DNA from 2 places in the Alsobacter sp. genome. Region 2 is predicted to be linked to the other one. Evidence: riboswitches for the same ligand, from Rfam matches in the RefSeq annotation. Region 2 holds a riboswitch; the other holds the start of a gene.

Region 1 (15,436 bases), 260 kb from region 2:
CTCTCGACCGGGACGCTTTCGGGAAGGTCGCGCCCATGCAGGTGGGCCAGCACCGCGACGGCCTCGGCGTAGCGATCCGGGATCGGCCCGTTCTCGTCGACGACACCTTCCGTGCCGAGATCCTCGATCAACAGAACGCCGGCCTCGAGGTCGCCCTCGTAGATGGCGGGCACGGAAATGCCCTGTGCGCGCAGGCCGTTGTCCATGCCGACGAAGGCGTGGACCGTGTCGGAGAGGCGGGCGATGGCAGGATAGGGCTTGCCCATCCGCACCGGCGGTCCCGGCGGGCGAGGCGGCGAAATCATCAGGATCCGCGTCTCCTGGCCCCGTGTCAGCCGCTCGTAGAGGCGGGTGGACGCATCGCCCTGGACGTGGGTGCGCGTCGCATCCTGCCATCCGGCGCGGTCGAGGACCTCGGCGACGGCGCGTGCCAGGGTCACGCGCTGCGCCCACGGGCCGAAGCCGGTGACGGTGGCGACGCGCTCGCCGTCCTCGCCGCCGGGCTTCAGCTTGAGCGCAACGTCGAGCCGCTCGGCGCCGGTGAGGAAGGGCACGCGCTCCGGCCACTCGACGAGCACGACCGAATCCTCCGCCGCCTCCTCCCAGCCGAGCTCGGCCAGCTCGTCGGCACCGGAGATGCGGTAGAGGTCGGCATGCACGACGGGAAAGCGCGGCGTGGCGTAGAGCTGCATCAGCGTGAAGGTGGGGCTCGGCACCTCCAGCGCGGGGTCGTCGGCCAGCGTGCGGATCATGGCCCGCGCAAAGGCCGTCTTGCCCGCGCCGAGGTCGCCGGAAAGCGTGACGAGATCGCCCGGCCCGACGATGGCGGCGAGGCGGCGGGCGAGCCCCGCAGTGGCGGCCTCGTCGTCCAGCGGCACCGTCCAGGCCGAACGGGGCAGGGGCGCCGGCGCATCGCTCATCGGCGGTGTCTCCTCACTCGGCGGCGACGCGGCTCGGCTGCCCGTTCACGGGAAAGGTGCAGGTCACCACCGTGCCCCGGCCAGGAGCGGACTGGATGTCGACCGTGCCGCCATGCAGCTCGACGAAGGATTGCACGATCGACAGGCCCAGGCCCACCCCCCGGTGCGCCGAACCCTTGGTGTGGCTCTCGAAGCGGTCGAAGACGCGCGGCAGCAGCTCGGGCGGGATGCCCCGGCCCTCGTCGCGCACCCTGAAGGTGACCGCCTCGTCGGACCGCACGGCGGTGACGGTGACGGTCTGGCCCTCCTGCGAGAAGCCGATGGCGTTCGACAGCAGGTTGAAGAGGATCTGCCGCAGCCGCTTGCCGTCGGCGATCATGCGCCCGACGGAGGGAGGCGCATCGACGACGAGGCGGATCTTCGATTCGGCCAGGCGGTCCTGGACGCCCTGCACCGCCGCGCTGATGGTCTCGCGGATGTCGACCGGCTCGAGCTGCAGCTCGATGGCGCCGCGGTCGATGGTGGCGAGGTCGAGAATGTCGTCGATGATGGCGAGAAGGGCGGCTGAGGACCGCAGGATGTGGCCGGCATAGTCCTTCTGCCGGGCGTTCAGCGGGCCCACAGTGCCCTCCGCCAGCAGCTGGGTGAAGCCGATGACGTTGGTGAGCGGCGAGCGCAGCTCATAGGACACGTGGTGGACGAAGCTCTCGCGCAGCTCGCCGGCGCGTTCCAGCGCGTCGTTGCGCTCGGTCAGGGCCCGCTCGACGTTCACGCTCGCGGTCATGTCGAGGAAGGTGATCAGCGTCGCGCCGTCCGGCAGCGGCGCCGCCGCACAGTCGAGCACCGTGCCATCGACCCGGGCGAGGCGCATGCCGAAGGTCTGGCGGATGTCGTGCAGCCCGGTCACGGCGGCGCGCACCGCGTTCCAGGTCTGGTCGTCGGGGTGCAGCCGGCGGGCGGCGGAGATCACCGCGTCGATGTGCGGGCGCTTGGCGGCGATGTCGGCCTCGAGCCGCCACATCGCCGAGAAGGCCGGGTTGGCGAGCGTCAGCCGGCCATCCATGCCGAACACGGCGACGCCTTCCTTGAGCGTGTCGAGCGTCTCGCCCTGCACGCGCACCAGCGAGTTGAACCGGGTCTCGATCTGGAAGCGCTCGGTGACGTCGTCGAAGAGGTAGGTCGAGCCGCCGTCCGGATTGAGGTTGGTGACGACTCGCAGCGTGCGCCCGTCCGGCAGGTACCAGGAGACGACCTGCGTCTCGGTCGTGCCATAGGTCTCCAGCACCGCGGTCTTCCACTTGCGGTAGTCCGCCTCCTCCGGCAGGACGCGCGCATGCCGCAGGCGGTCGAGGATCTCGCTGTGGGTGGGCTTGGCCTCGATAAAGGTCTCGTCGAGCTGCCACAGATCGCGATAGGCGGCGTTGCAGAAGCGCAGGCGCTTGCCGGCGTCGAAGATCGCGACGGCGGTCGGGATCTGGTCCAGCGTCGCGGAATGGGCCTGCGCCTGCCGGTTCAGTTCCGCCTGCGCCATGCCGAGGTCGGTCACGTCCACGGCCACGCCGACGGAGCCCTGCGCCGCATTGCGCTCCACCACGTCGAAGAGGCGGCGCTGGCCGGCGACGACCACGGGCACGCGGGCGTGGTACTGGCCCTCGCGCTGGCGCGCACGCTGCGCCTCGTCGCGCGCATGGCGCTCGAGGAGTTCGACGCCCGCGGCCGCCACGTCCTGGGGCGCCGACCCCTCGACGGCTTCGACGTAGGCGGCGTTGACCCAGGCAATGCGTCCCTCGGGATCGCGCAGCCACATGGGCTGGGGGACGGCGTCGATCATCTGTCGCAGCGCCGCGAGTTCGCCCGCCGCCTGCACGTGCTGCTCGGTCAGGCGCAGCAGGTCGAGCCGGTCGCCGGAGATCTCGCGGATGCGCAGCACGGCCCGGCCCATCACCGGCCGCCCCTCGATCTCGAGGACGCGGTCGGCGGAGCTGCGCACCGTCATGCGGAACGCCTCGCCGCGCTCCTTCAGCCGGTCGACGGCGGTCTCGGCGGCCTGAGCCTTGTCGGCGGCGAGCCATGACCCGAAAGTGAGCACCCTGCGCGGCTGGCCACTTTCGGCGACGAGCGCGATGTCGCCCTCGATCTCGGGCTCGCCGGTGCGCCCGCCCCAGGCCACGACGATCTGCGGCTCGGCCGCCAGGAGCACGTCGGCGCGATCGCCGCGCGCCCTGAGGTCGGCGTTCTCGGCCGCCAGCGCGGCCTCGCGCTCCATCCAGCGCCGGCGCTGGCGCATGTGGATGAGGGCGGTGGTCGTGGCGAAGATGACGAGGCCGAGGAAGATGGCGAGGCCAAAGGCGCCGGTCGGGTCCACCCGCGTCGGCAGGCGGGCAATCTTTTCGTAGATCGTCGTCGCGCGCGCCTCGGCGGCAAGGAGCGCGGCGGGCGCCACCCCGGCGGACAGCCGGAGGAAGGTGCTTCGGAGCACGCGGGGTGCGGCGAGGGCGGCTTTCAGGCACGCCGATGCCACCTGCCCCTCTCCGGCCATCCCGTCATGCCCTCTCGCTGCCGCAGCCATGGCGACCAGCCGGCGACCGGCCGCGGTCGCCGCGAATCGTCGCCACAATACCCCTGTGCTGACTCCGCCCGGAAGTGGTTAACGAGCCATGAAGGGCGTACCACCCTGCCACCGAAGGGGTAAGTTCGAGGCTGTATCGGTTCTGCAACAAGCAGATGTACGGACGCGCCCGAGCCGCGTCCGCAGGTCACCACCACGCGTGGAAGTGGTGCACCGGGCCATGCCCTGCGCCGATCGACAACGTGTCGGCGGCGCCGATGGCCGCCTGAACATAGGCCTTGGCCTCGACCACGGCCTCGCGCAGCCCGAGCCCGCGGGCAAGACCCGCCGCGATGGCGGCCGAGAGCGTGCAGCCCGTGCCGTGCGTGTTGCGGGTCGCGACGCGCGGGGCGGCGAGCCGCTCGATCCCGTCGCGGGCGACCAGCAGGTCGACGCTTTCCGCGGATGTGCCGTGGCCACCCTTCATCAGCACCGAACGGGCGCCGAGCGCCAGGATGGCCTCGCCCTGGCGCCTGACCTCGGCCTCGGTCGTGGCGATGCCGCTGTCGAGCAGCGCTGCGGCCTCCGGCAGGTTGGGCGTGACCAGCAGGGCACGCGGCATCAGGACGGATCGGATCGCCTCCACCGCGTCCGGCGACAGCAGCCTGTCGCCGCTGGTCGCCACCATCACGGGGTCGAGCACCACGTTGCGGGCCTTGTGCCGGTCGAGCCCCGCCGCGACGGCTTCGATCACGCCGGTGCGCGACAGCATGCCGATCTTCACGGCCGCAACCCGCAGGTCGGAGAACACGGAATCGATCTGTTGCGCGACGAACTCGGCGGGAACGTCGTGGATGCCCTGGACGCCCAGCGTGTTCTGCGCGGTGAGCGCGGTGAGGACGCTCGCGCCATAGACGCCCAGCGCCGAGAACGTCTTCAGATCGGCCTGGACGCCGGCTCCGCCGCCGGAATCGGATCCGGCGATGGTGACGGCGATGGGGGTCGTGTGGCTCATTCCGGTCGTGCTCCGCTGATGTCCATCATGTCGGGGCTCCGCCCTTCATGCGGGAGAGGGTGGCGCGCACGCCGTCGCGCAGCAGGCTTTCCAGGGCGGCCGTGACCGGGCCGGTAAATCGTGGATCCGCCGGAAGGTCGTCGCCGAACACCGACTTCACGCCCATCAGGCCGCGCGCCATCGCCCCGGCATTGCCGCCTGCCGCGTCGGCGATGCGCCGCAGCTCCGCGGCGAGGGGGTCGCGCACGTCGATCGGCCGCCCCGCCTCGTCGAAACCCGCGACGTAGCGCATCCAGCCTGCGACACCCAGCGCGAGGCGGGGGATGGGCGCCTGGGCCGCCAGCCGGTCGCGGACCGAGCCGAGCAGCCGCTGCGGCAGCTTCTGCGAGCCGTCCATAGCGATCTGCCACGTCCGGTGCCGCAGCGCGGGATTGCGGAAGCGCGCCACGAGGCGGGCCCGGTAGTCCGGCACGTCGGCGCCCGCAGGCACGCGCAGCGTCGGCGCCACCTCGTCCATGAGGGCGCCGACATGGTGGGCGATCTCCGGCTCGGCCATGGCGTCGGCCACCGTCTCGCAGCCGCAGAGATAGCCGAGATAGGCGAGCGAGGAGTGCGAGCCGTTGAGCAGGCGCAGCTTCATGGCCTCCCAGGCCGCGACGTCCGCGGTGAAGGTGGCGCCGGCGGCGGCCCAGTCCGGCCGCCCCTGCGGGAAGCGGTCCTCGATCACCCATTGCGTGTAGGGCTCGGTGACGATGGGCCAGGCGTCGCGCAGGCCGAGCGCGGCGGCGATGCGGTCGCGGTCCTCGTCGGTGGTGGCGGGGACGATGCGGTCGACCATGGTGGACGGGCAGGCGACGCCGCCCTCGACATGGCGGCCGAGCTCGGGATCGCGCAGCGCGGCGTAGCGCGAGAGCACGCGGTGGACGGTTTCCCCGTTGGCGGGAAGGTTGTCGCAGGTGAGCACGGTGAAGGGCGGCAGGCCGGCAGCGAGCCGGCGGGCGAGAGCCTCGACGATCAGCCCCGGAGCCGAGCGTGGCGTGGAGGGCGAAGCGAGGTCGGCGAGGATGTCGGGATGATCCTCGCGCAGGCGGCCGGTGGCGGGGTCGTGGCAATAGCCCTTCTCGGTCACCGTCAGCGAGACGATGCGGACCTTCGGCGCCGCCATCAGCTGCAGGAGCGCCTCGGGATCCTCCGGCGCCACCATAACCCTCCGAACCGAGCCGACGACACGCAGGCGCTCCCCCTCGCCGCTGCGGACGGAGAGCGCGTAGAGGCCGTCCTGCGGGTTCAGCGCATCGGCCGTATCGGGGGAGCGCAGGCTGGCGCCGACGATTCCCCAGCCGAGGTCGCCCGCCGCCAGCGCATCGTCCGTGTAGACGGCCTGGTGGGCGCGGTGGAAGGCTCCGATGCCGAGATGGACGATGCCCGTGCGCACCGCGGCGCGATCATAGGCCGGGCGCGCCGTGGCGGCCGGGATGCGGGACAGTGTGGAGCTCGACAGGCGCATGGCGGTGGTTCCAGCCGGGATAGGACGATCAGGCGAGCCTCGCGGCCACCTCGCGGGCCAGGGCGAGCGAAGCGGTCAGGCCAGGGCTCTCGATGCCGAACAGGTTGACGAGGCCCGGTACACCATGCGCCTCCGGTCCGTCGATGCGGAAGTCCGGCGCGGGAGCGTCAGGCGTCCCGATCTTGGGGCGGATGCCGGCATAGCCCGGCGACAGCGCGCCCTGCGGCAGGGACGGCCAGTAGCGCCGGATCGCCGCGTCGAAGCCCTCGCCCCGGCGCGGATCGACGGTGTAGTCGATGCCCTCGATCCATTCGACATCCGGCCCGAAGCGGGCCTGCCCGGCGAGGTCCAGCGTCAGGTGCACGCCGAGGCCGTGGGCTACGGGCGCGGGGTAGATCAGCCGGCTGAACGGGGCGCGCCCCGCCAGCACGAAATAGCACCCGCGGGCGTAGCGGGTTTCGGGGATGTGGGCTGCTCCCAGTCCGGCGATGCCGCCCGCCACCCGCGAGGCATGCAGTCCGGCGGAGTTGACGAGGATCCCCGCGGTGAGCCGCATCGGCTCGGCGCCGCCGGTGTGTACGTCGAACAGCGTCCCTGTCGCCTCGGCCCGGAGGAAGGGCGTGTTCAGCGCCAGCGCGGCCCCCGCGGCCTCGGCGTCGCCGAGCAAGGCGAGCATGAAGGCATGGCTGTCGACGATGCCGGTGGAGGGTGAATGCAGGGCCGCGACGGCGGCCAGCGCCGGCTCCATCGCCCGGGCCTGCGCGCCCAGGATCATGGCGAGGTCGTCGCACCCGTTCTGGAGGCCCCGGCGCAGGATGGCCTCGATGCCCGGAACCTCGCTCTCCTCTGCCGCCACGATCAGCTTGCCGCAGCGGCGGTAGGGAACGCCATGCGCGTCGCAATAGGCGTAGAGGGCATGGCGGCCCTCGACGCAGAGCCGCGCCTTCAGGCTGCCGGGCGGGTAGTAGAGCCCGGCATGGATGACCTCGCTGTTGCGCGACGAGGTCTCCGTGCCGATGCCGTCCGCGGCGTCTAGGATGACGACGCTGCGGCCGCCGAGCGCCAGCTCGCGGGCGATGGCGAGGCCGACCACGCCCGCGCCGACGACGAGGGCGTCGATGTCCGGCTCGGCTGCCACGCGCTCCTCCCCTGTCCGCTTCTCACCGGCCGGCGACGTAGCGCCCGACCGGCTCGACCGTCTTGATCAGGCCCTTGTCCTTCATGAAGGCACCGAACCGCTCGTACCGGCGATCGTCGACGGCGGCCGGGCTGGCCGCCAGCCGGGGCAGCGTGTCGATCCAGGCCTGCCGGTTCAGCGTGTCGTCGAGCTTGGGGTCGGTCGCCTTGAACACCTGCCAGGCCTCGTCGGGATTGTTGAGGATCCATACCGTGGCCGCCTCGAGCGCGTCCAGGAAGCGGCGGACTGCTGGATCCTTCGCCCGGTCCTGCTTGGTCAGGAAGATCAGCTCGTCATAGGGCGGAACGCCGTTCTCTTCCGGATAGAAGGCGCGGCCCTCCTTGCCGTTGAGCTTGAGGTCTGTCAGCTCGAAGTTCCGGAAGGCGCCGATCACCGCGTCCACCTGCCCCGACATCAGGGCCGGGGTCAGCGAGAAGTTGACGTTGACGAGCTTCACGTCGGAGAGCGACAGCCCGGCGGAGGAGAGCATCGTGCCCAGCAGCGCTTCCTCGAAGCCGGCGATGGAATAGCCGACGGTCTTGCCCTTGAGGTCGGCAAGCGACTTGATCGGCCCGTCCTTCAGCACGACGAGGCTGTTGAGCGGGGTCGCCACCGCCGTGCCGACGCGGATCACCGGCAGCCCCTCCTGCACCTGCGTGTAGAGGTTGGGCTGGTAGGACACCGCGATGTCGCCCTGCCCGGCGGCGAGGAGGCGCGGCGGCGCCGAGGGATCTGCCGGCTCGATCAGCGTCACGTCGAGGTTCTGCCTGGCGAAGAAGCCCTTCTCACGGGCGATGACCAGGGCCGCATGGTCCGGGTTCACGAACCAGTCGAGCAGCACGGTGAGCTTGTCGGCGGCGCGGGCGGGTGCCGCCGCGACGAGGCCGGCCAGAAGGCCGGCGGCCAGCGGCGCGAGCGCGCGGCGGGTCAGGGGCAACCTCGGGGGCATGGGCGTTCCTTTCGGGTCTTTTTCGTTTCAGCGCAGTGTGTCGGGGGCCCAGCGGACGAGCCGGCGCGTGGCGCGGTCGACCAGCATCCAGAGGGCGATGGAGAGAAGGGCGAGGACGTGGAGCGCGGCGAAGACGACGTCGGTCTGGGTGCGCGCATTGGCCTGCAGCATCAGCAGGCCGAGGCCGGAGGAGGAGCCGACCCATTCGCCGACCACCGCGCCGATGGGCGCGAGCGCGGCGGCGATGCGCAGGCCGGAGGCGAGGCTCGGCAGCGCAGCGGGAATGCGCAGCAGGCGCAGCGTCTGCAGCGGCGTCGCGCCGTAGAGGCGGGCGAGGTCGACGAGGCCGCGGTCGGTGCGCCGCAGCCCCTCCATCAGGCTGGTCGCGACGGGGAAGAAGATGATGAGGCTCGACATCACCACCTTGGAGGCGAGGCCGAAGCCGAACCAGACCACGAGCAACGGCGCGATGGCGAAGACCGGCAACGCCTGCGTGGCGACGAGGAGCGGCCCAAAGGCGCGCTCCACCGTGCTCCAGCGAGCCATGGCGAGCGCCGCGAGGATGCCGGCAGCGCAGCCGGCGAGAAGGCCGCAGACGATCTCCACCGCCGTCACGAGCGCCTGCGGGCCGATCAGGTCGAAGCGCGTGACCAGCGTCGTGGCGATGCGCGAGGGTGGCGGCAGGATGTAGTTGGGCACGCCCATCAGCCGCACCGCGGCCTCCCAGATCAGGAGGACGCCGGCGAGCGTGGCGCCTGCCAGGAGCCTGTCGGCCACGCGCATGGCCCTGCCCTGCGGGCCGGACCTGTGCTGTTCCTGAGACGGGGAAAGGCGTGCTGCGCCTGCCATCTCGCGTTCCCTCCGCCGGTGCTAGCCGGATCAGGTTCGACGGGTTGGCGGACGCCTCTCAGCCGCTCCAGTGGAAACGGCACCCCGACGAGAGATGCGAGACACGTATCAGGCCGCCCCTCCGCCACGCAAGACAAATGCATGACGCAGCGCAGCAGCGGCGCGCGGCAGGACGGGCCCGGCCCCTCTCCCGGCGCCGCAGCGCGGCTCCGGCCGGGGATAACAGGGTCAGATCACGTTTCGCTCGAGCAGCGGGCGGTTCTCGACGATGCGCTCGTGGCCGAGCGGGGTCAGGTCGAGGCTGAGATATCGGCCGTGGGCGATGAGTTCGGCGAGGCCGCGGCCGACGGCGGGCGATTGCTGCAGGCCGTGGCCGGAGAAACCGAGCGCAACGTAGACGTTCTCCGTGCCGACGGCGCGGCCGACGATGGCGTTGTGGTCGAGCAGGTTCATGTCGTAGTGCCCAGCCCACGCACGGCCCGGCCTGATCGCCTCGAAGGCGGGAACGCGGCTGGCGAGGGCGGGCCAGTAGACCTCCTCGAAGAGCGGCCAGTCGACCTCGAACTCCTGAGAATCGGGATCGTGGTCTCCGGGCGGGCCGCCGCAGATGAACATCTGCCCGTCCGGGCCCGGCCGGCCCTCGGGCCGCACCCAGACGCCGGACGTGTCGATGAGCAGCGGGGCGTTGTCGATGGGCGTGCGGCAGGTGAAGGAGAAGATGCAGCGTTTGCTGGAATGGATCGGCAGGTCGATGCCCGCCTCCGCCGCCAGCCTGCGCCCGCCCGAGGCGCCGGCGCAATCGACCAGCGCGCCGCACGCGATGCGGCTGCCGTCGGCGAGCCGGACGGCGGTGACCCGGTCTCCGTCACTCTCGACGCCCGTCACCTCGCCTTCGACATAGGTGACCCCGAGGCTGCGCGCCTTGCGGCGGAAGGCCTGCATCAGCGCCCAGCCGTCGAACCAGCCCTCGCCGCTGCGGCCCCAGCATCCCGCCGCGAGGTCTTCGCCGGCGAGCCAGGGGAACCGCTCGCGCAGGGCGGCCGGGTCGAGGAAAAGAATGTCGGCGCCCTCCTCGCGCTGCACGGCCTGGTTCTCGCGCAGCACGTGGGCGCCGGCTTCCGTCGCGAGGTAGAGGTAGCCGCCCTCGTGCAGGTCGATGGCCGGGTGGTCGCCGTCCACAGCCAGGATCTCGCCGATGCCGCGCATGAAGGCGATGCCGAACAGCGAGATGCGGATGTTCACGGGGCTCGAATATTGCTGGCGGATCGAGGCCGCCGACAGCGCCGAGGCCGAGTGCCTGTAGGTGAAGTCCTTCTCCACCACGACCACGCGGCCCGTGAAGCCGGGGTCCGCCGCCAGATGGTACGCCACCGACGAGCCCGTCACCGCCCCGCCGGCAATCACCACGTCCGCGCTCGCCGGTGCCTCGTCAGCCATGATCCCGTCCGCTTCCACGCATTGCGCGCGACCCATTGCAAACCCGGAAGCGCCTGTCGAGATTTTCAGAAAGCGGAGCGCGCGTCTTCAGACGCGCTCTTGTTTCCGACAAGGGACGATGCGGGTCTGAAGACCCGCGGTCCACCAGAGCGCGGAGCGCGCGTCTTCAGACGCGCTGTTGTTTCCTTCAAGGGGCGATGCGGGTCTGAAGACCCGCGGTCCACCAGAAGCCGGAGCGCGCGTCTTCAGACGCGCTCTTGTTTCCCCCAAGGGCGATGCGGGTCTGAAGACCCGCGCTCCCGTGTCGTTTGGCTTGCGGCGGGTCGGGGGGCGGGCCTACCGTGGGGCATGACGTCCTTCGCGCTTTCGGAGGACCATGCCGCGGTGCGCGACATGGCCCGAGCCTTCGCAGACGACCGCATGGCACCCCATGCGCTCGACTGGGACCGCGACCGCCATCTGCCGCTCGACGTGCTGCGCGAGGCGGCCGCGCTGGGGATGGCGGGCATCACCGTGCGCGAGGAGCACGGCGGCTCCGGCATGGCGCGGCTGCACTCGGTGGTTATCATGGAGGCGCTGGCGACGGGCTGCCCGACGGTCGCCGCCTTCCTGTCGATCCACAACATGGTCGCGGCGCTCGTCGACAAATTCGCCGGCGACGCGCTGCGCGAGCGGATCCTGCCGCCGCTCCTGACCATGGAGGCCGTCGCCAGCTACTGCCTGACAGAGCCCGGCTCCGGCTCCGACGCCGCCGCGCTGACGACGAGGGCGCGCCGCGACGGCGACGACTACGTGCTCGACGGGGTGAAGCAGTTCATCTCCGGCGCCGGCGTGTCGGACCTCTACCTCGTCATGGCCCGTACCGGCGGGCCGGGGCCGTCCGGCATCTCGGCCATCCTCGTGCCCAGGGGGACATCCGGCCTCTCCTTTGGCGCCGAGGAGCGCAAGATGGGCTGGCACGCCCAGCCGACCCGGCAGGTGATCCTGGAGGGCGTGCGCGTGCCGGTGGCCAACCGGCTGGGCGCCGAGGGCGAGGGCTTCCGGATCGCGCTGTCGGGGCTCGACGGCGGACGGCTCAACATCGCCGCCTGCTCGCTCGGCGGGGCGCAGGCGGCGCTGGAGAAGACGCTCGCCTACGCCGGCGAGCGCAAGGCCTTCGGCCAGAGGCTGCAGGACTTCCAGGCGCTGCAGTTCCGCATCGCCGACATGGCGACGCAGCTGGAGGTCGCCCGCACCTTCCTCTGGCGCGCGGCGGCGGCGCAGGACGGCGGCGACCCCGATGCGACGCGGTTGGCCGCCATGGCCAAGCGCTTCTGCACCGATGCCGGGTTCGAGGTCGCCGACATGGCCCTGCAGCTGCACGGCGGCTACGGCTACCTCGCCGAATACGGCATCGAGAAGATCGTCCGGGACCTGCGGGTGCACCGCATCCTGGAAGGCACCAACGAGATCATGCGCCTCATCGTCGCCCGCTCGCTGCTGGGCCGCGGCGGCAGCTGAGCCCACCTGTCCGGAGACATCGCATGAGCCACATCGCCTTTGTCGGGCTCGGCAACATGGGCGGGCCGATGGCCGCCAACCTCGTGCGCGCCGGCCACGCCGTGACGGGCTTCGACCTGTCCGCCGACAGCCTCGCCGCGGCACGGCAGGCGGGCGTGCACGCCGCCGCCTCGCTTGAGGAGGCCTGCGCGGGTGCCGCCACGGTGTTCACCATGCTGCCGGCCGGCAAGCACGTGCTGCAGGTTTGGCCGGCTGCGCTGGCGGCGGCAAAGCCCGGCGCGCTCTTCGTCGACTGCTCGACCATCGACGTCGACAGCGCGCGGGCGGCGCACGGCCTCGCGGCGCAGGCCGGCATGGCCTCGCTCGACGCGCCCGTGTCCGGCGGCGTGGGCGGCGCCTCGGCGGGCACGCTGACCTTCATGTGCGGCGGCGAGGAGGACGCCTTCGCGCGGGCCGGGCCGCTGCTGGCTGCCATGGGCCGCAAGGCCGTGCATTGCGGCGGTGCCGGAGCGGGGCAGGCGGCCAAGATCTGCAACAATATGATCCTCGGCATCTCGATGATCGCGGTGTGCGAGGGCTTCGTGCTGGCCGAGAAGCTCGGGCTTTCCCACCAGGCGCTCTTCGACGTGGCGTCGACCTCGTCGGGCCAGTGCTGGTCGCTGACGAACTATTGCCCGGTGCCCGGCCCCGTGCCCGCCAGCCCCGCCAACAAGGGCTACGCGCCGGGCTTTGCCGCAGCGCTGATGCTGAAGGACCTCACCTTGTCGCAGGAGGCGGCCAGGAGCTCCGGCGCGGAAACGCCCTTGGGCGAACATGCGCGGGCGCTCTACGAGGCCTATGCGGAGGCCGGGTTCCAAGCCTCGGACTTTTCCGGCATCGTGCGATTCCTGCGCGACGGCGGGGCGGCCTGAGGGCGCACAAGCCGATTTCCCGGAGAACGGCAGCGAGCCGCCCTGTCCTGACACGACGGCCATGACGGATGCCGCAGCCCGTGCCGTCATCTGCCCGGCTGGTTTCTGCTGCTGCTTGGTTTAAGCTCGTCGTGTTGCGCAACCAAGCGCACCCGGGAGGACCAGTCATGACCATTCGTGCCCTCGTCGCCGCCGCAGGCATCGTTCTCGCATCCTCGGCTTTCATTCCGTCGGCTCAGGCCGCCGTCTGCGCCAAGGGCGTCTACCGCGCGGGTTGCGCGGGCCCGAACGGCGCCGTTGCCGTGCGCAAGCCCGTGGCGACGACGACCACGACCTGCCGCTGGGTCAACGGCGTGCGTGTGTGCAAGCGCTACTGGTGAGCACTCAGCGGAAGAAGACGAGCGTCACCAGCACGAAGACCGGGATCAGCACGGCCCCGGACCACAGCATGTAGCCGAAGAAGCCGGGCATCTTCACGTTGCCCGAGCGGGCGATGGCATAGACCATGAAGTTGGGCGCGTTGCCGATATAGGTGTTCGCGCCCATGAACACCGCACCGCAGGAGATGGCGGCGAGCGTCAGCGCGCCCTCCGCCATCAGCGACCTGGCGTCGCCGCCGGCGAGCTCAAAGAAGACGAGATAGGTCGGCGCGTTGTCGAGGAAGGACGAGAGGATCCCGGTGAGCCAGAAATAGGCCGCCGGCACGGGAGCGCCGTCCGGCCCAGTCACCATCGCGACGAGCGGCGCGAAGGCACCCCCCGGTCCCGCGCGCAGCATGGCGATGACGGGGATCATCGCGACGAAGATGCCGGCGAAGAGCTTGGCCACCTCCACGATCGGCCCCCACGCGAAGCCGTTCGCGGCGCGGTATTCCGCCTTGCCCACGGCCAGCGAGACGAGCGCCACCGCGACGAAGACGATGTCCCGCAGCAGGTTCTGCAGCTCGATCTCCACGTCGAGGACGTCGAAGGAGATGCCAGGCTTCCACGCCCCGCTGACCAGCACGGCGAGCACGATGACGCCGATGAGGGCGATGTTGGGCACGCCCCGCAGGCGCACGCGCTTGTCCGGCGTGGGATCGCGGACAACGCCCTCGCGCCGGTAGATCACCGTGTCCACGACGAAGAAGACGGCCAGCACCAGCACGGCCGCGAAGGCCGTCTCGGCAGCGAGGTGGTGCGCGGTCCAGAAGAAGTCGACGCCACGCAGGAAACCGAGGAAGAGCGGCGGGTCTCCGAGCGGCGTCAGCGCCCCGCCGAGGTTCGAGACGATGAAGATGAAGAACACCACGACGTGGGCGTTGTGCTTGCGGTTGTCGTTGGCGCGCAGGACCGGCCGGATCATGACCATGGACGCGCCCGTCGTGCCGATGAAGCTCGCCAGCACGCCTCCCACCAGCAGCAGGAGCACATTTGCTGCCGGGGAGCCGTGGATGTTGCCGGCGATGAGGATGCCGCCCGCCGTCGTGAACAGCGCCAGCAGCAGCAGGATGAACGGCACGAATTCGAGCAGGATGGTGTGGGCCAGCGCCTCCGCTGTCGGGGTCGCGCCGCGCAGCACGAGGAGAGGAACGAGAACGAGCAGGGCCCAGAGCGCGGCGATCTTGCCCTGGTGATGCTCCCAGGCATGCGGCGCGAGCAGCGGGAAGAGCGCGATGGAGAGCAGCATGCCGGCGAAAGGCAGCGCCCAGGGCAGCCCGAAATTGGCGCCGTCGAGTGCCCCGGCAGCGAAGGCCGGCCCCGGCAGCGCCACCAGCGCGCCGGTGAGGAGAACGATCAGGATCGGCATGGGGCGGCTCGCGGTGGAGTGCCAGCCCTAGCAACGGCCGTCCCTCGCAGCAAGGCAGGCGGGCCGGTGCGTCCACACACCTTGAACGTGTCTGCGGTTGTGTAACGTTACGCCGCGCGCAGCGTGCGCGATGCGGAGGGGAGCGGCATGGCCACCTGGATCATTCTCGCCATCATCATCGTCGGCGGCCTCTGGCTGATCATGGCCTATAACGGGCTTGTCTCGATGCGCCAGCGGGTCGGGCAGGCCTTCGCCGACATCGACGTGCAGCTGAAGCAGCGCCACGACCTCATCCCCAATCTCGTCGAGACCGTGAAGGGCTACGCCTCGCACGAGCGCGACACGCTTGAGGCCGTGGTGGCGGCGCGCAACGCGGCGCTGGGCGCCCATGGCCCGGCTCAGCAGGCGGCCGCGGAAGGCGCCCTGTCCGGCGCGCTCGGCCGGCTCATCGCCCTCGGCGAGGCCTATCCGGACCTCAAGGCCAGCGCAAACTTCCAGCAGCTGCAGAACGACCTCTCCGACGTGGAGAACAAGCTCGCGGCGTCGCGGCGCTTCTTCAACAATTCCGTCGGCGAGTACAACGCAGCCATCCAGGCCTTCCCGGCGGTGCTGTTCTCCGGCTCGATGGGCTTCAAGCCGGGCGAGTTCTTCGACCTTGGCGCCGACCAGCGCAAGTCGCTGGACGTGGCGCCGACCGTGAAGTTCTGACGGCGGGCGAACCGCCGTCCCGCCAACGGGGGCGCGATGTTCCAGGCCTACGGCCTCTACACGCAGATCCGGTCGAACCGCATCCGCTCGGTGCTGCTGCTGGCCGGGCTGTTCCTGCTCGTCTGGG
Region 2 (15,436 bases):
TGCGCCAAACGCGACGGCGCCCAACAGATATGCGAGTTTCATGAGTTTCCTCCTCTTGGTGTGTTCCGGCAGGGTCGTCGCGCGGTCACCCGCGCCCGCCCTGCCTTGCTCGTCCTGCCTTGCTCGTCCTGCCTTCCGCCGCGGGACGGATGGTTTGCTTCGACCGCGCGGGCCCGCCGGGCACGCCCGCGCAGGGAAATGGCGTCAGTCCCCGGCCGGTCCGGGCCCTCCCTTCGCCGCCGGGATGTATTGCAGCCCGGCGTCGAGATGGCGGTGCATGCGGTAGGCGAAGGCGAGCCTGTCACCCTCGCGCAGGGCATCGAGAATGCCGCGGTGCTCGTCGGCGGCGTGGTGGATGGCGACGCGCTGCGTCTTGCCGAGCTCCATCACCTTGCGGATGACGGGCTCGAGAATGCCGTAGATCTCGCACAGGGTGCGGTTGCCGACGGCCTCGACGAGGGTCTGGTGAAACCTGAAGTCGAGGCGCGAGGCCTCGATCGGGTCGGTTTCGAGGGCCAGCCGGTCGTTGATCTCGGCCGCGTCCGCGACGAAGCCCTGCGCGGCCCCGCCGATGAGCGCGTCGCCCAAATTCATCTCGATCAGGCGGCGGAAGCCCTGGATGTCGCGGAACGTCTCCGCAGAGACGTCGATGGCGAAGGAGAACAGGTCCATCACGGCGGCCTGCCGGCGGTCCGTCAGGACGGCGCCGACCTTCTGCCGAGACTCCACGACGCCATAGGCCTTCAGTGTGCGGATCGCCTCGCGCACGGTGTTGCGGCTGGCGCCGAACATCACGGCAAGCTCGATCTCCGAGGGCAGGGCGTCGCCGACCGTCAGGCCGCGGTCGCGGATCATGCTGCGGATCTCGTCGACGACGGCGTCCACCGCCGAGCCGCGTTCCTGCGGCGGTCCCTCCCGGCCGAGATCTGGCAGTGTCGTCACGGGCACCTCCGACTGACTGGACGCTAAGGCTCCGGCGACAGGCGAGTCAAGCGTATTGTAGGGCAATACGGCCTAGCGGGAGCGAGGCGGAGGGCCCTCCAATCGTTTATCCCTGCTTTGAACCTCTAATTGTAGGATGATTGCAGTGCCGGGGATCCTGCCTGAGGAATTTCGGGAGCCCGTCCCCGTCCAAACAACCGGCAGGGCGGCCCAGGTTCGTGCGCCGGCATCCCCGGTAGTCCAAGGGCATACGATCTCGTTCATCGTACCGTTCGGAGTAACGAACGAATCCGCCGATTCGGCTTGACCTGAAGAACGCGGGCTGTCAGTTAGCGGACAACCCACACCTGTCGCCGGTGAGGCCTCCGGCGATGCGTTCAGGAGCGCTACACGTGGCACGGTCCAACTATCTCTTCACCAGCGAGTCGGTCTCGGAAGGCCATCCCGACAAGGTGTGCGACCGCATCTCCGACGAGATCGTCGACGCCTTCTTCCGGATCGGCCCCGAGCAGGGCTGGGATCCCAAGGACATCCGCGTCGCCGCCGAGACGCTGGCCACGACCAACCGGGTCGTGATCGCAGGCGAGACGCGTGGCCCGGCCGCGCTGACCCGCGATTACATCGCCCACATCGCCCGCCTCGCGATCCGCGACATCGGCTACGAGCAGTCCGGCTTCCACTGGGAGGACGCGGACATCGAGGTCCTGCTGCACGCCCAGTCCGCAGACATCGCGCAGGGCGTCGACCAGGCCGGCAACAAGGACGAGGGCGCCGGCGACCAGGGCATCATGTTCGGGTATGCCTGCTCGGAGACGCCCGACCTGATGCCGGCGCCGATCCACTACGCCCACCGCATCCTGCAGCGGCTGTCGCAGGCGCGGCGCTCCGGCGAGAGCCGGGTGCTCGGCCCGGACGCCAAGAGCCAGGTGACGGTGCGCTACGAGGGCGGCAAGCCCGTCGGCGTGACGCAGATCGTCGTCTCCACCCAGCATCTCGACGAGAACCTCAGCTCGCACGACGTGCGCGCGCTGGTCGACCCCTATGTCCGCGAGGCGCTGCCGGACGGCTGGATCGACAAGTCGACGGTGTGGCACGTCAACCCGACCGGCAAGTTCGTCATCGGCGGCCCCGATGGCGACAGCGGGCTGACCGGCCGCAAGATCATCGTCGACACATATGGCGGCGCGGCCCCGCATGGCGGCGGCGCGTTCTCCGGCAAGGATCCGACCAAGGTGGACCGCTCAGCCGCCTACGCGGCGCGCTATCTCGCCAAGAACGTGGTCGCAGCCGGCCTCGCCGAGCGCTGCACCATCCAGCTCTCCTATGCCATCGGCGTCGCCCGCCCGCTGTCGATCTATGCCGACCTGCACGGCACCGGCCGCGTCGACGAGGCGAAGCTGGAGGCGGTGCTGGACGACAAGGGCTTCGTCGACCTGACGCCCCGGGGCATCCGCGAGCATCTCGGACTGAACAAGCCGATCTATGCCCGCACCTCCTCCTACGGCCATTTCGGCCGCGCCCCGGAAGCCGATGGCGGCTTCAGCTGGGAGCGCACCGACCTCGTGGACAAGCTGCGCGCCGCGCTGCGCTGAGGCCATGACCGTTACCGACCGCCCGTCCGGCGCGTTCTTCGGCCGCCGGAAGGGCAAGCGCCTGCGCGGGCAGCAGAGCAGCCTCGTCGAGGACCTGCTCCCGTCATTGCGCGTCGACCCGGAAGCTGTCGCCGACCTTGCCTCGCTGTTCCCGCGCCCGGTGAGCGCCGTCTGGCTGGAAATCGGCTTCGGCGGCGGGGAACATCTGCTCGCCCGCGCCCGCGCCAACCCTGGCATCGGCTTCATCGGCTGCGAGCCTTTCGTCAACGGCATGGCCAAGATGCTGTCCGCGATCGACGCGGAGGGCATCGACACCATCCGGCTGTGGGACGACGACGCGACGAAGCTCCTGCCGGCCCTGCCGGACGCCGCCTTCGAGCGGATCTTCCTGCTTTACCCCGACCCCTGGCCCAAGCGCCGCCATCACAAGCGGCGCTTCGTCGGCGACGAGACCGTGGCCGAGTTCGTCCGCCTCCTGCCGCCGGGCGGACTGTTTCACTTCGCGTCCGACATCGACCACTATGTCGGCTGGACCCTGGCCCATGTGGCGCGGAATCCCGGCCTCGCCTGGACCGCGCGCCGCCCGGCCGACTGGCGCGAGCCGTACCCCGGCTGGCCGGGCACACGCTACGAGGCGAAGGCCATCCGCGAGGGCCGCACGCCGTCCTACCTGACGTTTGAGAGGACAGGAGCGTGAGGCGCGCGGGCCGGGAGCAGTGTCCTCCAGGCCCGGCATTTGGCGGAGCCGCCAATTTCACATCCTCCTTGTGCAATAAGGTAAATTCCCGCTGGCTGTGCGGAATTGTTTGACAAACCGGTCCGTTCGTCCTTTCTTTCAAACAAAGTTTTCTCACGGGAGACCGACCCATGACCCTGTTCGACCGTCGCGCCGTGCTCGGCCTCGCGGCTGCCGCCCTCGCCTTCGCCGTTCCCGCCCGGGCGGAGGCGCCGAAGGAAATCCGCATCGACTGGGCCACCTACAATCCCGTCAGCCTCGTGCTGAAGGACAAGGGCCTGCTCGAGAAGGAGTTCGAGAAGGACGGCATCAGCATCCGCTGGGTGCAGTCGCTGGGGTCGAACAAGGCGCTCGAGTTCCTCAACGCGGGATCGCTCGACTTCGGCTCCACGGCAGGGGCTGCCGCGCTCGTGGCGAAGATCAACGGCAACCCGATCGAGTCCATCTACGTCTATTCGCGGCCGGAATGGACGGCGCTGGTCACCAAGAGCGCGGACATCACCAAGGTGGCCGACCTCAAGGGCAAGCGCATCGCGGTGACGCGCGGCACCGACCCGCACATCTTCCTGGTGCGCGCGCTGGCCGAGAACGGCCTGACGGAAAAGGACGTGAAGCTCGTCCTGCTGCAGCATCCCGACGGACGCCTGGCGCTGGAGCGCGGCGACGTCGACGCGTGGGCGGGCCTCGACCCACTGATGGCCGCGTCCGAGATCGAGGGCGGCGCCAAACTGTTCTACCGCAACCCCGCCGCCAACTCCTGGGGCGTCCTGAACGTGCGCGAGGCCTTCGCGCAGGAGAACCCGGAGATCGTGAAGCGCGTGCTGAAGGTGTACGAGGAGGGCCGGACATACGCCCTGGCCAACCCCTCGGAGGTGAGCCGCGTGCTCGTCGCCGCGACGAAGTTGCCGGAGCCCGTCATTGCCCGGCAGCTGGAGCGCACCGATCTGAAGAACGGCGCCATCGGCGCGCCCCAGGCCGAGACCATCACCGCCGCCGGCCTCGCCCTGCAGCAGGCTGGCGTTCTGCCGGCCGAGGCGGACGTGAAGGCCACGGTGGCCAAGCTGATCCAGCCGAAATACCTGTCCTCGACGCAGTGAGGTCCTTGCGGCAGGATGCCCCGGCGGCGTTCCTGCCGCCGCAGGACGAGCCTCCCGCCACGGCATGAGCGTTCCCCAGGCCATCGAGACCGAGCGCCCCCGCGCCACGGCCACGCCTGCCGCCTCGCGCGGCGGCACGGGTTTGCGCCTGCTGTGGCTCGGCCTTCTGCTGCCGTTCGGGCTCGCACTCGTCTGGGAAGCCGCGGTGCGGCTGGGGCTGGCCACCGGGCGGCTGATGCCGCCACCCTCGCGCATCGCCGCGACCCTCTGGGAGCTGGCGGAGACGGGCGAACTCTGGGTCCATGTCTGGGCGACGCTCTGGCGTGTGCTGGCGGGGTTCGTGCTGGGAGCGGCTGCCGGTACGGTGTTCGGTGCACTCGCCGGAGCCTCCAGGGTGGCGCGCGCGGTCATGGACCCGACGCTGCAGGCTCTCCGGGCGGTGCCCTCCATCGCCTGGGTGCCGCTGTTCCTGCTCTGGCTCGGCATCTTCGAGGCGTCGAAGGTGGCGCTCATCGCCGTCGGCGTGTTCTTCCCCGTCTATCTCGGCGTCGCCGGCGCCATCGAGGGCATCGACCGCAAGCTGATCGAGGTCGGCCGCGTCTTCCGCCTCTCCGGCTTCGGGCTGGTCAGGCGCGTGATGCTGCCGGCCGTGCTGCCGTCCTGGATCATCTCGCTGCGCTCGGGGCTGGGGCTCGGCTTCATGTTCGTCGTCGCCGCCGAGTTCATGGGCGCCTCGGAGGGGCTGGGATACCTGCTCGTCGACGGCCAGCAGATGGGCCGGCCGGACCGCATCCTCGCTGCCATCATCGCCTTTGCGCTGCTCGGCAAGGCCTGCGACGCCGCGCTCGTGGCCGCCACGAGGCCCGTCCTGCGCTGGCAGGACACGGTGCGCGCGAGGCTCTGATGCTGACACTGCGCCACCTCGACAAGACCTATGCCGACGGCACGCGCGCGCTGGCCGGCATCGACATCGGCGTGGAGGCGGGCGAGATCCTCGCCATCATCGGCGGCTCCGGCTGCGGAAAGACGACGCTGCTGCGCCTCGTCGCCGGGCTGGACACGGCGAGCGGCGGATCGATCGCGGTCGACGACGACGTGATTGCGTCGCCCCATCCCGCCGTCGGCATCGTCTTCCAGGAGCCCCGGCTCCTGCCCTGGCTCACCGTGGCCGGCAATGTCGCCTTCGGCATCGCCGACGTGCCGCGTGCCGAGCGCAGCGCGCGCACGGCCGAGGCGCTGGGGCGCGTCGGCCTCTCCGAACATGCGGGGCGGTGGCCGCGCGAGCTCTCGGGAGGCCAGCAGCAGCGCGTCGCCATCGCGCGAGCCTTCGTCACGCGGCCCAAGGTGCTTTTGCTGGACGAGCCGTTCTCGGCGCTGGACGCCTTTACCCGCGCCAGCCTGCACGAGCACCTGCTCGCCCTGTGGGCGGAGAGCCGGCCCACGATCGTCATGGTCACCCACGACGTGGAGGAGGCGATCACGCTGGCCGACCGCGTGGTCGTGATGCAGCCGCGCCCGGGCCGCGTCTACGAGACCATCAGCGTGCGGGCCGAGCGGCCCCGCGACCGCTTCGCGACGGGGTTCGAGCGCGCCAAGCGCCGCATCCTCGGTGCGCTCGACCGATCCCTGAAGAGCCCCAACGCCCAAGCCCGGCAGGACGCCGCCGAGGGCGACTCGCTGTGGTGGTGACCGCCGCCGCGGCCTATCCTTTCCCGAACCGACAGGAGACGACCATGGATGCCGAAGCGCTGCGCGCCATGCAGGCCCCCATCAAGGACCGCTACCGGAACGAGCCGGACGCGGCCGTCATCACGCTCAGGGCCCAGGGCGAGCTCGACGACCAGCACATCGCCTGCAAGGTCGAGACGGGCCGGGCCCTCGCCATTGCCGGGCTGCATCCCGCGACCGGCGGCTCGGGAGCCGAGCTGTGCTCCGGCGACATGCTGCTGGAGGCGCTCGTGGCCTGCGCCGGCGTGACGCTGAAGGCCGTCGCCACGGCGCTCGGCGTCGAGTTGCGCAAGGGCGTGGTGCGGGCCGAGGGAGACCTCGACTTTCGCGGCACGCTCGGCGTCGACCGCGAGGCCCCCGTCGGCTTCCGCGAGATCCGGCTGGCCTTCGACATCGACACCGATGCGCCGCAGGTGAAGGTCGACAGCCTGATCAAGCTCACCGAGCGCTACTGCGTGGTGTTCCAGACCATCAACCGGAAGCCCGAGCTCAGCGTCGCCGTGAACCGCGGATAGGAGCGCGGGTCTCCAGACCCGCCTTTTTCGGCCTGCGAAGGAGAGCGCGTCTTTGGACACGCGGTCCGTCCTAGCCCGCGGCCAGCAGCGCGAGATCGCTGAAACCCCGCTTGCGCAGGGTCGACGCCGCGCGCCAGGAGCGCAGGCCGGTGCGGCAGCACAGCACGATACGCGCCTCGCGGCGCACGGAGCCGCTCCAGCCGGCGAGTTCCTCCGGCAGGACGCGGACGGCGCCGGGTGCGGCCGGGCGGGGCGCCTCGTCCTCCGGGCGGAGCTCGACCACCACGTCGCCCGGCGAAACCTGCGAGACCGCGACGAACGGCGCGAATTCGCCGGCCGCCGGTTCCGGCGCATCCCTGAAATCGAAGCCGCCGAACGACCAGCGCTTCAGGTCGAGCGTGGTCATGCGGCCGAGCGGGGACGGCTCGGTCCCCAGCACCAGCGCCAGCGCCATCTGCGCCTGCAGCGCGCCGACCATGCCGACGGCGGGGCCGAGGACGCCCGCCGTGGCGCAGGTGGCAGCCTGCTGCGGCAGGTCCGGAAACACGGCCCGCACGCTCGGCGCCCCCGCGCAGAAGACGCCGGCATAGCCGGTGAGCCCCAGCACAGACGCGGCAACAAGAGGCTTGCCCGCGGCCAGGCACGCGTCGCTCAGTGTGTAGGTCACGGCGAAGCTGTCGGCGGCGTCGATGACGATGTCGGCCGCCGCGACCAGCGCGGGCGCGTTGGCGGGATCCAGGCGGGTGACACGGGTTTGGACTGTGACCTCGGGATTGAGCCCGGCGATAGCCTCGGCAGCAGCCTCCGCCTTCGGCCGGCCGAGATCGGCCATGCGGTAGAGCGGCTGACGGTGCAAATTGCTCTCCTCGACCGTGTCGTGGTCAACGATCGTCAGGCGCCCTGCGCCGGCAGCGGCGAGGTATTGCAGGACCGGACAGCCCAGCCCGCCTGCCCCCACCACGAGGATGCGCGCCGCGGCGATGCGGGCCTGTCCGGCCTCGCCAACCTCTGGCAGCCGCATCTGGCGGGCGTATCGGTCGCTCACGCAAAGGCCCTCGTCGCGGCGATCCATTCCCGCGTGCGCGCCTCCGGGTCGGCCGCCATGACGATGTCGGTCACGACGGCGGTGCTGTCCGCCCCCGCCTCGAAGACGCCAGGCAGGCGCTCGGGCGTCAGCCCGCCAATGCCGACCAGCGGCACGCCGCCGACGAGCCGCTTCCACTCGCGCACGCGATCGAGCCCCTGCGGCGCCCAGGGCATCTGCTTCAGCAGGGTGGGATAGACGGGGCCGAGGGCGACGTAGTCCGGCTGCACGGACAGCGCAGTGTCCAGCTCGTCCGCGTCGTGGGTGGAGACGCCGAGCCGGATGCCGGCCTTGCGGATCGCGGCCACGTCGGCCTCCGCCAGGTCCTCCTGGCCGAGATGGACATAGTCGCAGCCGAGGTCGATGGCCTCGCGCCAGTAGTCGTTGACGACGAGCTGCGCGCCGCGCCAGGTGCAGACTTCCCTCGCACGGGCGATCTGGCGGCGGGTCTCCTCCGGACTGGCATCCTTGAGCCGCAGCTGCACCAGCCTGACCCCGAGCGGCACGAGCCGCTCGATCCAGCCGACGTCGGGCACGATGAGGTAGAACGGATCGAGGCGGTTCACGTGAAGACAGCCTTTCCGAGGACGGGCGTGGAGGGTGCGGCCATGTCGCGCGGCTCCATGGGGTCGGCCTCGTAGCCGGCGCGGCCGGCCTCCAGCGCCCGGGCAAAGGCGAGGGCCATGCGGGCCGGGTCGCCGGCCTTGGCGACCGCCGTGTTGAGGAGCACTGCGTCGTAGCCGAGCTCCATCACCTGGGCGGCGTGGGAGGGAACCCCCAGCCCGGCATCGACGACGAGCGGAAGATCGGGGAAGCGGGCGCGCAGCGCCTTCAGCCCGAAGACGTTGTTGAGCCCGCGGCCGGAGCCGATCGGCGCGCCCCAGGGCATCAGCACCCTGCAGCCCGCCTCCACCAGCCTGTCGCACACGACGAGGTCCTCGGTGGTGTAGGGGAAGACCTGGAAGCCGTCCTCGGAGAGAATACGCGCCGCCTCGACGAGGCCGAACACGTCGGGCTGCAGCGTGTCGGCCTCGCCGATCACCTCCAGCTTGATCCAGGGCGTGTCGAACAGCTCGCGCGCCATGTGGGCGGTCGTCACCGCTTCCTTCACCGAATGGCTGCCGGCGGTGTTGGGCAGCACGCGCACCCTGAGGTCGCGGATCAGCTGCCAGAAGCCCTGGCCGGCGCGCTGCGCGCCTGATTCCCGGCGCAGCGAGACGGTGACGACCTCCGTGCCGGAGACCTTGACGGCCTCCGCGAGGATGGCGGGCGAGGGATATTGCGCGGTGCCGAGGAACAGCCGCGAGCGCAGCGGCGTCCCGTAGACCTCGAGCTGGGTGTCGGAGGGCATGTCAGCCTCCCTGCATGGGTGCGAGGATCTCGATCCTGTCGCCCTCGGAGATCTCCCTGCGTTCGCGCAGCGAGGCGGGGACGAACTGGCCGTTCACGGCTGTGGCGACGGCGGCATCGCCATAGCCCAGCTCGTTCAGCGCGAGCTGGAGGGTGCCGGCCTCCACCTCAAGCGCTTCTTCGTTCACCGTGATTTTCATCCATCAGCTCCGGGACCTGGCCGGGGTCGAGGACGGCGTCCGCCGTCATCCGCGCCAAAGCGGGTGACAGCAGGAAGCCGTGCCGGAAGAGGCCATTGGCGTAGAGCGTGCGGCCATGGCGGCGCACGCGGGGCAGGTTGTCGGGAAAGGCGGGGCGCACGTCGGCGCCCATCTCGAGGATCTCGGCCTCGGCAAAGGCGGGATGCAGGGCATAGGCGGCGCCGAGGAGCTCCATGGCGGAGCGCAGCGTCACGCGTCCGCGCTCCTCGCTCTCGATCATGGTGGCGCCGATCATGTAGACGCCGTCGCCGCGCGGCACGATGTAGAGCGGGAAGCGGGGGTGCAGCATCCGCACGGGGCGGGAGATGGCGACCTCCGGCGTCCGCACCACCACCATCTCGCCCTTGACGCCACGCAGGTCGGGGAGGGCGTCGCGCGCGGCGAAGCCGCGGCAGTCGACGGTGAGGGCGGCGGGAGGCAAGTCGCCCGCCCCGGTCCCGAAGCGCACGGGGACGCCGCGGGCTGCCAGCGCCTGCGCCAGCGAGGCCAGCGCGGCGCGCGGATCGAGATGCGCCTCGTCGGGGAAGAACAGCGCCTTTCGGAAACGGCCGGCGAGGTCCGGCTCGAGCTCCGCCACCCGGTCTCCGTCCGCCCATTCAAAGCCGGACGTGCGGCGCGCGAAGCGGGTGAGCTCACCGGTGTCGCGGTCGGGCGCGATGACGAGGCTGCCGAGGGACACCGTGCCGGGATGGCGCTGCTTCCACCAGGAGAGCGCCTCGATGCCGAGGCGCACGACCGTCTCCTCCGCGCTCTCGGCCTCGCACCACGGAGCGAGCATGCCGCCGGCATACCAGGAGCACGACCGCGCGCCGAGCCGCTCGCCATGGTCGATGACCTCGACCGGGACGCCTCGCTCGGCCAGCGTCAGCGCGCAAGCAAGGCCGGCCACGCCGGCGCCGACGATGCGGACGGGAGCGCCGCTCACGGCGTGCATCCCGTCTTCAAGGCGCAGGCAAAGTCTCGCACGCCCGGTTCCTCCCGCACGCCTGTCAGGCGCCCTGGCCGGAGGGACCGGCGGGAGGAGCTTTCTCTTTGGGAGTGGCTGCCTGCACGACCGTCCCTACGCCAGTGTGACCTGGATCAGGTTCGAAGGGTCGTCACGCGGCGCAGGCGCCCTGGTGACCTCTCAGCCCCCTGTCGGGGCTCCCCTGGTTGTGACCGGAAACTAGGCTCGGCCATGCACCGCGTCAAGCGAAGGCGGGGCCCGGGACAGCGCATCGCCGCTGGGCATATCACTGCGCGGCGAGCGTCACTTTCGCTTCGCCGGGCGATGCAGCCTGCGTGACCGCCACGAGCAGCGTGGCGTGCGGCGGCAGGTCCTCGCGCAGGCCGCGGTCGAAGAGCCCGTCGCCGCCGGTTTCCGCGAGGGCGCGCACGGGGACGGTCGCCTGGATCGAGCGGCTGCGGCCCCAGGCGATGTCCTGGCGACGCCCCCGGGCAAGGCGGCCATCGCCATCCTCCACGATCGGGGAGAGGCTGACGCCGCTCGCATCCTCGGCGAAGAGGCGCAGCATCACCGTGCCGTCACCGACCGGCAGCACCACCTCACAGGGCAAGGCGAGATCGCAGCCGATGCTCCGCTCGTCCGTCACCGTGCCGTCGGCGGCAAGCGCTGCGACATAGACGAGGTGCTGCGGCGCTGCGGCGGCCGAGGCCGGCACGGGCCGGGCCGCGGCAAGGCTGCCGAGGATCGCGAGCGGCAGGAGAAAGGGGGGCAGGAGGCCCGGGGCCGAGGACGACCGGCCGGGGCGGGCGAGGGTGAGCCGGGTGCGGGCCATTTGAGCCTCCTGCCGACGCCGGACAGCCCGGCGTGGGAGGATGGTCGCGAATTGGGCGGGGGTGCGCTGTGAAGCACCTCACGCATGGCAGCGTTCACGCAGCCGTGTAGCGGGAACGGGATGAAGGGTTGCCGCGTATCGTCGTCTCGCGCATTGACGCATCCGGCAACCCGCTCTGACGAAACCTCCCCCGGACCCCTGCATGTTTCAAACGACCTATGCGATCTGGGCCGTGGCGGCGGCTGCCACCGGCGGCGTCATCCTGCGGCCGTTCCGCTGGCCGGAGGCCGTGTGGGCTCTGGCCGGAGCGATCGCGCTCATCGCCCTCGGCCTGCTGCCGTGGCGCGACGCGCTCGATGCGGCGCTGCGCGGAACCGACGTCTACCTGTTCCTCGCCGGGATGATGCTCGCCGCCGAGCTGGCGCGCCGGGAGGGGCTGTTCGACTGGCTGGCGCGCTTTGCGGTGGAGCATGCGAAGGGCTCGCGCCTGCGCCTCTTCGTGCTCGTCTACCTCGTCGGCACGGTGGTCACGGCGCTGCTCTCCAACGACGCCACGGCGGTTGTCCTCACGCCCGCGGTGTACGCGGCGGCGCGGGCAGCGCGGGCGGAGCCCCTGCCCTACCTGCTGGTCTGCGCCTTCATCGCCAATGCGGCGAGCTTCGTTCTGCCCATCTCGAACCCCGCCAACCTCGTGGTCTTCGGCAACGCCATGCCACCTCTCGGCGAGTGGATCCTGCGTTTCGGGCCGGCGTCGCTGGCCGCGATCGCCGCGACGTTCGCGGCCCTGTGGCTGACGCAGCGCCGGCTGCTGCGCGGCGGGCTTGAGCCGGTCCGTGACCATGTCCCCCTCAGCAGCGGCGGCCGCTGGGCGGCCGTGGGCCTGGCGATGACGGCCGTGGCCATCCTCGGCGCCTCCGCCCTGGGACGCCCTCTCGGACCGCCGACGGCGGCCGCCGGGCTGGGGGCGTGCCTGCTCGTCCTCGTAGCGAAGCGGGAATCGCCCATCCCACTTGTCAGCGGCGTCGCCTGGAGCGTGCTGCCGCTCGTCGCGGGCCTGTTCGTCCTCGTCGAGGCGGTCGGCCGCACCGGGGTGCAGGCGGCCCTCAGCGGCGCGCTGGAGCAGGCCGCCGCGGCTTCGCTGACCCAGGCCGTGTGGGGGGCCGGGACGCTGGTCGCCATCGCCTGCAACCTCATGAACAACCTCCCCGCCGGACTGCTCGCCGGACAGGCCGTGCAGGCCGCGGACGTGCCGCAGGTGGTACGCGGCGCCGTGCTGGTGGGCGTCGACCTCGGCCCCAACCTGTCCGTCACCGGCTCGCTCGCCACCATCCTGTGGCTGCTGGCGCTGCGCCGGGAGGGCGAGCACGTGGGCGCCTGGACCTTCCTGAAGCTCGGCCTCGTCGTCATGCCGCCCGCGCTGGCCGCCGCGCTGGCCGCGCTGCTGCTGACGCCCGGCTTCTGAACCGTTCGTTGCGAGGGGGCTCGCCGGGAATGATCATCCATGACCATCGCCTCCCCCGCCGCCGGACAGGTGCCCCGGTCCGCCGCCGACCGCTCGATCCGGGCTCTCGGCGCCGTCAATTTTTTCCTCGCCGACGTGCGGGACGGGCTCGGGCCCTTCCTCGGCGTCTTCCTGATCGAGAAGGGCTGGAACACCGGCACGATCGGCCTCGTGATGACCGCCGGCGGCCTTGCCGGCATGCTGGCCACCACGCCCTTCGGCGCGCTCGCCGACGCGACGAAGGCCAAGCGGCTCGTCGTCGGCATCTGCGCGGCGCTCACCATCGTCGCTTCGCTCGCCATCCTGATTCTGCCGTCGGTGGCGATCGTCACCGCCTCGCAGATCGCCACGGGGATCGCCGGAGCCGCCATCGGCCCCGCCATCGCCGGCCTGACCCTCGGCCTCGTCGGCCAGGCGGGCCTCGCGCACCAGCTCGGGCGAAACGAGGCGTGGAACCACGGCGGCAACGTCATCGCAGCCGCGCTGGCCGGCCTGTTCGGCTGGCTCTACGGCCTCGTCGCGGTGTTCGCGCTGATGACGGCCATGGCCGTGCTCTCCATCGCGAGCCTGCTGTTCATCGACCCCAGCCGCATCGACCACGCGGCCGCGCGCGGGCTGGAGCGCTCCTCGGAGGGCGCTTCAGAGGCGCCCGCGAGCTTCGCCGTGCTCTGGCGCTGCACGCCGCTGCTGGTGCTGGCGGGAACGATGATGCTCTTCCACCTCGGCAACGGCGCGCTGCTGCCGCTGCTCGGCCAGCAAGCGGCGGCGCAACGTGCCTCCGTCGATCCGGCCGCCTACACCGCGGCCACCATCATCATCGCCCAGCTGACGATGATCCCGATGGCGCTCGGTGCGTCCCGGGTCGCCGAATCGCGTGGCTATCTCCCGATCCTCGTCGCGGCGCTGGTGGCCCTGCCGGTGCGCGCCCTCATCGCCGCGGGGTGGGGAAGCGTCTGGGCCGTGGTGCCCGTGCAGATCCTCGACGGCGTCGGCGCAGGGCTGCTCGGCGTCGCCGTGCCCGGCCTGGTCGCCCGCATCCTGCGCGGAACCGGCCACGTCAATGCCGGCCTCGGCGCGGTGATGACGGTGCAGGGCGTGGGTGCCTCGCTGAGCCCGGCGATCGCCGGCTTCGTGGCCCAGCGTCTCGGTTTCCCCGCGGCCTATCTCATGCTCGGCGGCTTCGCCCTTGCCGGCCTCATCCTGTGGTGGACGATGGCGGGCGTCACCCGCGCGTCATGCGCCGCGGGCAAATCCTGACCTCAAGCAACCCCAAAATGAAAAACCGCGCCAGCGGCGCGGTTGCTTCAAGATCGTCGAAAGAGAACTGGTGGAGCCAAGCGGGATCGAACCGCTGACCTCTTGAATGCCATTCAAGCGCTCTCCCAGCTGAGCTATGGCCCCACTGCAGTTCGTCACGGAGATCTGGGGACCTCCGGGGAGGCGAACCTCCGCGCCGCCTGTTCCGGCGGCGGGCTGTCCTATAGACCCCCCCGTCCGGCGGATCAAGCCTCTTCGTCGTCCTCGATGTCGCCGTCGATGAGGTCGGCCACGTCGTCGTCGCCTTCCTCCTCCTCGGCGAGGAAGGTGTCGTCGTCGGCCACGTCGTCCTCGATCTCGACGCCGTCATCGGCAACCGCCTCGGCGGACTCCTCCGCCTCGACCTCGTCGAGCGAGACGAGTTCCGGCCCGGCGGCCGTGTCGAGCTCGGTCTCTTCTTCCTCGACAGGACGAGCCGCCACGACCTCGGGGCGGCCGCGGACCGTCGCCACCTGGAACGGCGTTCCGCATTTCGGGCAGATGATCGGGTCTTTGCTGAGGTCGTAGAACTTGGTGCCGCAGCTCTGGCATTGGCGCTTGGTGCCGAGTTCCGGTTTCGCCACGGGTTGAGCCTCGATGTGAATGGGAAGCGCACCCCGTTAGTCGCGGCGCGGGCGGCTGTCAACGGTGGTCCTCGTTCGGCCAATGGACAGACGAAGGGAAGGCAGGAGTCATCCCGGCCGAAGCGCAGCGGAGAGCCGGGAGCAAGGCACGCCGTCCGGCTTGGCCCTGGATAGCGTGTCTGCCCCGTGCACGGGCGCGCCTGACCCGCCGTCGTGCAGCACAACCCGACTGCACGTGCCGTTCCCTTCTCCGGAGCGGCCGCCGCTTGCTACGTTCACGCTGCCCCGCGCGGCCCCGTTGGCGCGGCCCGCACCCTTCTTCCGACGCGGCCGTCTGCTCCGCCGCGCCGCTGGCCGGAGCCATGGCGCCATGCGCGACCGCTCGGAACTCGACGCGCTCCTCGCGGCCCTGAACCGCTCGGCCGAGCGCATGCAGGCGCTCTGGTTTACCTTCATTGGCCTGACGCTCTATTTCGTTCTGACGGCGCTGACCACCACGCATCGCATGCTGCTTCTTGAAGAGCCGCAGAATTTGCCCATCGTAAACCTGAAGGTACCGCTTCTACCCTTCTACGTCATTGCGCCGATTTTCTATCTGGGTTTGCATTTCTACGTGCTGCTTATGCTTGTTCTGCTGTCACGCTCGGCCAAGGTCTTTGAGGTTAGCCTCGGCGACACTCTGCCCATTGAGAGCGAGCGGGAGCGCTACCGCATGCGGCTGGAGAATGCGCCATTCCTGCAAATGCTGTGCGGAGCCAGGGAAGAGCGGACTGGATTCAACAGCCTGGTGCTCGCGCTCATGGCGGCACTCACGGTTGCTGTCGCTCCCGTCGTGACGCTGGTCGTGATGCAATGGCAGTTCCTGCCCTATCACCATTGGCGCATCACCTGGCTGCACCGGCTTCTGGCAGGCCTCGACATGGTTCTGGTGACGCTTCTCTGGCGTGGCTTCCGCTACCGGTGGGGACGGGCT

Evidence for each region. A riboswitch is a leader RNA that binds a small molecule or an ion and turns the genes downstream of it on or off. The one in region 2 is predicted to bind thiamine pyrophosphate.
Region 1: linked by a shared signal. The riboswitch ahead of AC5JCN_RS18435 (ABC transporter permease) and the one ahead of thiO (glycine oxidase ThiO) in region 2 are both predicted to bind thiamine pyrophosphate.

The regions. Positions count from the first base shown of each region.
Region 1 covers NZ_JCACDK010000018.1:751,718-767,153, forward strand. The annotation lists gene tsaE (tRNA (adenosine(37)-N6)-threonylcarbamoyltransferase complex ATPase subunit type 1 TsaE) at 1-920, opposite strand, end outside; gene AC5JCN_RS18410 (sensor histidine kinase) at 934-3,489, opposite strand; gene thiD (bifunctional hydroxymethylpyrimidine kinase/phosphomethylpyrimidine kinase) at 3,677-4,483, opposite strand; gene AC5JCN_RS18420 (mannitol dehydrogenase family protein) at 4,509-5,990, opposite strand; gene AC5JCN_RS18425 (NAD(P)/FAD-dependent oxidoreductase) at 6,019-7,128, opposite strand; gene AC5JCN_RS18430 (ABC transporter substrate-binding protein) at 7,151-8,116, opposite strand; gene AC5JCN_RS18435 (ABC transporter permease) at 8,144-8,899, opposite strand; TPP riboswitch at 8,956-9,062, opposite strand; gene AC5JCN_RS18440 (NAD(P)/FAD-dependent oxidoreductase) at 9,194-10,402, opposite strand; gene AC5JCN_RS18445 (acyl-CoA dehydrogenase family protein) at 10,751-11,902, shown strand; gene mmsB (3-hydroxyisobutyrate dehydrogenase) at 11,926-12,813, shown strand; gene AC5JCN_RS18455 (hypothetical protein) at 12,981-13,193, shown strand; gene AC5JCN_RS18460 (sodium:proton antiporter) at 13,198-14,601, opposite strand; gene AC5JCN_RS18465 (LemA family protein) at 14,749-15,309, shown strand; gene AC5JCN_RS18470 (M48 family metallopeptidase) at 15,346-15,436, shown strand, end outside.
Region 2 covers NZ_JCACDK010000018.1:488,269-503,704, reverse strand. The annotation lists gene AC5JCN_RS17280 (substrate-binding domain-containing protein) at 1-42, opposite strand, end outside; gene AC5JCN_RS17275 (FadR/GntR family transcriptional regulator) at 205-942, opposite strand; gene metK (methionine adenosyltransferase) at 1,335-2,534, shown strand; gene trmB (tRNA (guanosine(46)-N7)-methyltransferase TrmB) at 2,539-3,231, shown strand; gene AC5JCN_RS17260 (aliphatic sulfonate ABC transporter substrate-binding protein) at 3,402-4,367, shown strand; gene AC5JCN_RS17255 (ABC transporter permease) at 4,432-5,271, shown strand; gene AC5JCN_RS17250 (ABC transporter ATP-binding protein) at 5,271-6,056, shown strand; gene AC5JCN_RS17245 (OsmC family protein) at 6,101-6,610, shown strand; gene AC5JCN_RS17240 (ThiF family adenylyltransferase) at 6,681-7,655, opposite strand; gene AC5JCN_RS17235 (thiamine phosphate synthase) at 7,652-8,260, opposite strand; gene AC5JCN_RS17230 (thiazole synthase) at 8,257-9,045, opposite strand; gene thiS (sulfur carrier protein ThiS) at 9,047-9,244, opposite strand; gene thiO (glycine oxidase ThiO) at 9,213-10,229, opposite strand; TPP riboswitch at 10,344-10,464, opposite strand; gene AC5JCN_RS17215 (hypothetical protein) at 10,537-11,082, opposite strand; gene AC5JCN_RS17210 (arsenic transporter) at 11,285-12,544, shown strand; gene AC5JCN_RS17205 (MFS transporter) at 12,584-13,840, shown strand; tRNA gene AC5JCN_RS17200 (tRNA-Ala) at 13,909-13,984, opposite strand; gene AC5JCN_RS17195 (TIGR02300 family protein) at 14,086-14,463, opposite strand; gene AC5JCN_RS17190 (pentapeptide repeat-containing protein) at 14,834-15,436, shown strand, end outside.